Linked DNA regions of Neobacillus sp. PS2-9. The protein of the gene in region 1 interacts with the protein of each later gene in a pairwise test. Links are inferred from orthologs where the notes say so. Each region holds a gene or a part of one and is shown on either strand. Other genes may lie near its edges.

Region 1 (2,999 bases):
GTAGATATTTTACTTATAGATGATATTCAGTTTTTAGCTGGAAAAGAATCAACCCAAGAAGAATTTTTCCATACATTTAATGCATTGCATGAAGAAAGTAAGCAAATTATTATTTCTAGTGACCGGCCGCCAAGAGAGATCCCTACACTAGAGGATCGTTTACGTTCCCGTTTTGAATGGGGCCTAATTACAGATATTACTCCCCCTGATTTAGAAACAAGGATTGCGATTCTTCGTAAGAAAGCAAAAGCGGAAGGATTAGATATTCCCAATGAGGTCATGCTCTATATTGCCAACCAAATTGATTCAAACATTCGTGAATTAGAGGGAGCATTGATTCGAGTAGTTGCCTATTCATCCTTAATTAATAAGGATATAAATGCAGATCTAGCTGCAGAGGCATTAAAGGATATCATTCCAAGCTCTAAACCTAAAGTAATTACGATTCTTGAAATTCAACGGGTCGTTGGGGAATACTTTAGTATTAAACTAGAGGACTTTAAAGCGAAGAAACGGACCAAATCTGTTGCGTTTCCTAGGCAAATTGCCATGTATTTATCCCGCGAATTAACAGACTACTCCTTGCCTAAAATAGGAGAAGAGTTTGGTGGACGCGATCACACAACTGTCATTCATGCACATGAAAAAATCTCAAAGCTGCTTCAGACAGATGCACAAATGCAAAAGCAAATGAAGGAATTACATGATTTATTGAAAGTGTAATTATTTTTTTTGCATTTTCTATTTAATAATGTGAATAACTTCTTACCTGTTGTACACAGTCTGTCCACATGTGGATAGGCTGTGTTTCCATTGTAAAATGTCAGTTATCCACATACTAACAGGCCCTACTAGTACTTCTACTATTTTTTTTAAAAAATAATATTATATGTTACAGCTAAAAAAATATGCCTAAACGGAGGATTTTGATATGAAATTTATAATCCAACGAGACCGCCTTGTTCAAAGTGTGCAAGATGTTATGAAGGCTGTCACAACAAGGACAACCATTCCAATCTTGACCGGGATTAAAATTACTGCGACTGCTGAAGGAGTAACGTTAACAGGTAGTGATTCTGATATTTCAATTGAATCATTCATTCCAAAAGAGGATGCTGGGGATGAAATTGTTGAAATTAAACAAGTAGGATCGATTGTTCTACAAGCCAAGTTTTTTAGCGAAATTGTTAAAAAGCTGCCTACAGACTCAGTTGAAATTGAGGTACTTGGTTCACTTCAAACCGTTATTCGATCTGGAAAATCCGAGTTTAACTTAAATGGTTTAGATGCAGAGGAATACCCTCACCTTCCACAAATTGAGGAAAATAATAAGTTTCATATTGCTACCGATCTTCTAAAAGCGATGATTAGACAAACACATTTTGCAGTGTCCACCTCAGAAACACGCCCCATCTTGACAGGTGTAAACTGGAAGATCGAAAATGAGGAACTAATCTGTATTGCAACAGATAGTCATCGTCTGGCATTAAGAAAAGCAAAAATCGAAACGGAGAATAACGATAGCTATAATGTTGTTATTCCAGGCAAGAGCTTAAATGAATTAAATAAGATTATTGATGACTCCAATGAACTAATAGATATTGTTATTACAGAAAATCAAATATTATTTAAAGCAAAGCACTTACTATTCTTTTCAAGATTGTTAGAAGGAAATTATCCTGATACGTCTAGATTGATTCCAAATGAGAGTAAGACCGATGTAACGGTTAACACGAAGGAATTCCTTCAAGCGATTGATCGTGCTTCCCTATTAGCACGTGAAGGAAGGAATAATGTGGTTAAGTTCTCTACGATTGAGGATGGAATCATTGAGGTTTCCTCCAATACTCCTGAAATAGGAAAAGTTGTAGAAGAGATTCAAAGCTCATCCATTGAGGGAGATGATCTAAAAATCTCCTTTAGCGCGAAATATATGATGGATGCATTAAAAGCATTAGAAGGAACGGATATCAAAGTAAGCTTCACAGGAGCCATGCGCCCCTTCTTAATCCGGCCTCTACATGACGAAAGCATCTTGCAGTTAATCCTACCTGTAAGAACATACTAATCAATAAAAAACTACAGATGGCCGCCAATTAAATGGCGGCTTTCTTTACTTATAAAAAGTAAAATGATTTCTTTTTTTGGTTTTCTTTGTATCCTGATGATTTTTTTAGTAAAATAAAGTATTGAGACCATTTTAGAAATGAGGGTGACAACATGCCTGAAAAAGTAAAGCTGGACACAGAATTTATTACATTAGGTCAATTTTTGAAATTAGCTGATGTAATTCAAACGGGTGGAATGGCAAAATGGTTTTTGAGCGAACATGAAGTAATTATAAATGGTGAACAAGATCAAAGAAGAGGTAGAAAGCTTCGAGCAGGTGACAAAGTCCAAATTGCTGGCTTTGGGGAGTTTGTGGTTACCGACTAGCTAAAGGATGCGTTGCCATGTATATTGAAAAATTAGCCTTAAATAATTATCGAAACTATGAAGAGCTATTCGTGGAATTTGAAAATAAAGTAAATGTTATCTTAGGTGAGAATGCCCAAGGGAAAACAAATGTGATGGAATCCATTTATGTCCTCGCCATGGCAAAATCACACCGGACATCTAATGACAAAGAACTTATTCGCTGGGACCAAGAATATGCTAAAATAGAGGGACGGGTTCAAAAACAACATAGTTCTTTGCCTATGCAGCTAATTATTTCGAAAAAGGGAAAAAAGGCAAAGTGCAACCATATTGAACAGCAAAGATTAAGTCAATATGTGGGCAATTTGAATGTGGTTATGTTTGCACCAGAAGACCTTAATATTGTTAAAGGCAGTCCACAGGTGCGAAGACGGTTTATTGATATGGAGATTGGGCAGGTTTCGCCAATTTATTTACATGATATGAGCCAATATCAAAAAATACTCCAACAACGCAATCATTATTTGAAAATGATGCAAATAAGGAAACAAACGGATCAAACCATGCTTGAAATTTTAACG
Region 2 (3,000 bases), 5.2 Mb from region 1 along the record:
CCCACTCGTTTCTTTATTGTGCTCATGATAGCTGACAATCGGGGTGCCAATTTCAAAATAGTTACATAGTTTTTTGGTATTTCTAGTGTCTTCTGCAGCAATCAAGTCAGCTTCTTTTAATATCCTAATCGCCCGGAAGCTCATATCTTCAAGATTTCCAATTGGAGTGGGAACAAGATATAGAATCCCCTTATTTTCTTCATTCTCAAAGCTTTTCTGCTGCCACATGTTCATCACCCGTTTCGCGTATTAAAAACTCGACTTTTTTCTTTCGAGTTAAACTTTTAAAATGATGCTCTGCCCTCAGTGCATCCCCTTTATTATCAAACCTTTTAAAATAGGTTAGTTTTACCGGCCCTCTTCCCCGAGTGTATTTGGCCCCTTTTCCTTCATTATGCTGCATCACTCGACGCTCAAGGCTCGTGGTATATCCGCCATAAAGACTTCCATCCTTACATGTTAGCACATAAAAGAAGTGGTTGTTATTCTCCATATAAGATTGCCCTTATTTCCGAAGTGTACTGATCATCCTCATCATAAACAAACAGCGGCGGGGAAACTTTTAAGTCAGGGCTGCCGTCTTTAATTGCTTCTACTAACAGGGTATTGGCCTCTTTCCCCTTCTTAGGATAGACAAATTGAATTCGTTTTGGCTCAAGTCTGTACTGACGCATAAGAGTGATGATATCCAATAGTCTGCCCGGGCGGTGTACAAAAGCTACCTTTCCTCCCTGCTTCGCTAACTGACTCGAGGCCTTGATCGCATCCTCTAGGGTACAAAGGATCTCATGTCGAGCAATCGCTAAATGTTCATTGGGATTCATTTCATCCTTTGACGGAGTTGGAAAGTAAGGCGGATTACAAGTAACCACATCAAATTTTCCATATCCTAGCTGCTTTGGTATTTCCTTTATGTCTCCATGAATCATATGTAGTCGATCTTGTAGACCGTTATATTCAATACTTCTATTCGCCATATCATATAAACGCTCTTGTATTTCTACACCCGTAATTTGTCCCTTAGTACGAGCACTTAAAAACAACGGAATGACTCCGTTTCCACTGCAAAGATCAATAAGATTTCCCTTTTGTATAGGTACATACACAAACCGAGCTAATAATACAGCATCGAGTGAAAAAGCAAAAACGGAGGGGCTTTGAATAATTCTTAAATTCTCAGCTAGTAAATAATCAAGCCGCTCATCATCTTTTAAGTTAACCACACGTAATCATCCTATCTAAAAATGTATGAAAATAGAGGCTGATTTCGTCAGCCTCTTTCGGTTATTTCTTATTAAGGAAAGAAAGACAAAATAAGCAATCGCCTTCCTTACGCAAGCTCCCAAAATGAAGGTTGCAAATATGAAACCCTTCTTGATAAAGACGGGCGAGGTTATCATATCCTTCACCAACATCAAATGGTTTTACCCCAGGAGATGCTTCAGGGATTATCCCCTTCTTATTCTTTATTTCTTTCTTGTCATTTTCCGTGGTTACATCTAAACGGCGCCTCAGATGTTCATTTTCAAGCTTTAAATAATGATTCTCTTCTAGTATTTCGGCTAGGTGCTGCTTTAATTCCCCTAGCTTCTGATAAAGATGTCCAATTTGTGTTTCCATATTACTTACTGACTCAAAAATTTCTTTTTTATCCACGTCTTCCACCTCATTAATCTGTGGATTGTATAGAAAAGGCACCTTCTTTAGTGATTTCATCCAAAGTATACTCCAGAACCCGCTCTTGTTCCTTTAGTTCAACCTGAAGCACCCGCTCTAATATATTTAATCCTACTACTTTTCCTGTACCTTGTGGCGTTTCAATGATTTCCCCTAAATCTGGAAGTAGTGCTTTTGCAGATTCATATTCATCATTTTCATATTTTAGGCAGCACATTAACCTGCCACATAAGCCAGAAATTTTGGTAGGATTCAATGAAAGATTTTGATCCTTCGCCATTTTAATTGAAACAGGGTCAAAATCACCTAAAAATGTGGAGCAGCACAGCATTCTTCCACAAGGGCCGATGCCCCCAAGCATCTTGGCTTCATCACGTACGCCAATCTGTCGCAATTCAATTCGTGTCCGAAAAATAGCTGCTAAATCTTTTACTAGCTCACGGAAATCTACTCTTCCATCGGCAGTAAAGTAAAAGATGATTTTATTTCGATCAAATGTATATTCAACATCCACCAGTTTCATATCCAGCTGATGTTCATTGACTTTTTCATTACATACTTCATAAGCTTCCTGGGCTGCAAACTTGTTTTCTTCGACAATCATTCGATCCTTTTGGTCCGCAATTCTGACCACCTTTTTTAATGGAAGGACGACATCGTGCTCCTCAACCTGTTTACGAGCAATGACAGCCTTTCCATATTCAACGCCACGGACTGTTTCAACAATGACAAAGTCATCCTTTTGAATGGAGAGCTCTCCTGGATCAAAATAATAGATTTTCCCCGCTTTTTTAAAGCGTACTCCTACAACATCATACAAATGAAGATCCCTCCTGCAATTTTAACACAAGCTGTTCCATCATCAGCTGAGGATTCATATTTGCCTGCAGCTTCCTTTTTGCATCAAGAATAGCTGACATTTGATCCGATATGCGCCGTCCAGATGATTGCAAGGCAAACTGTTTTAACCGCTCGTTTTCTTCAATGAAAACAATTTGCTCCTGCTTATCTAGCTGTATATATAGTAAATCCTTAAAGATAAGAAGTAAAAGATCTAAACCACGATTAATTTGTTCTTTTTCTCTAAAGTGTAAAAACCAATCCCCTTGGAGTGTGACCATTGCCTCCAACGGATTTTTTTTCAACACCTCATATAATTTTAACACTATTTTTTGGGCTTGTGCAAACCATTCATCGACATTTAATTTAAGAGCTTCCTCTAAATTATTTGTAAGCTGAGCTAGTAATGGCGCCTTAGTTGGTTTTACACCGTTTTCGACCAGTTTTTTAACCATCACTTGAGGGGCTAAAGGTTGGAATGCT

What was found. The genes of interacting proteins can lie anywhere in the genome.
Region 2: the proteins of dnaN (region 1) and yabA interact in binary tests that used the Bacillus subtilis proteins (3 or more experiments, as listed by UniProt). The link is inferred for Neobacillus sp. PS2-9 from one-to-one orthologs.

What each region holds. Positions count from the first base shown.
Region 1 is NZ_CP133269.1:32,399-35,397, reverse strand. It holds dnaN (DNA polymerase III subunit beta), read left to right. Parts: upstream 1-931; coding sequence 932-2,068; downstream 2,069-2,999. Other genes in the region: recF (DNA replication/repair protein RecF), read left to right, coding at 2,454-2,999; yaaA (S4 domain-containing protein YaaA), read left to right, coding at 2,221-2,436; dnaA (chromosomal replication initiator protein DnaA), read left to right, coding at 1-723. UniProt on the Bacillus subtilis protein: Confers DNA tethering and processivity to DNA polymerases and other proteins. Acts as a clamp, forming a ring around DNA (a reaction catalyzed by the clamp-loading complex) which diffuses in an ATP-independent manner freely and bidirectionally along dsDNA.
Region 2 is NZ_CP133269.1:5,185,374-5,188,373, forward strand. It holds yabA (DNA replication initiation control protein YabA), read right to left. Parts: upstream 1,717-3,000; coding sequence 1,285-1,716; downstream 1-1,284. Other genes in the region: rsmI (16S rRNA (cytidine(1402)-2'-O)-methyltransferase), read right to left, coding at 1-228; RCG25_RS25985 (GIY-YIG nuclease family protein), read right to left, coding at 206-493; RCG25_RS25990 (tRNA1(Val) (adenine(37)-N6)-methyltransferase), read right to left, coding at 483-1,223; RCG25_RS26000 (PSP1 domain-containing protein), read right to left, coding at 1,670-2,497; holB (DNA polymerase III subunit delta'), read right to left, coding at 2,490-3,000. UniProt on the Bacillus subtilis protein: Involved in control of chromosome replication initiation. Inhibits the cooperative binding of DnaA to the oriC region. Thus negatively regulating initiation of chromosome replication.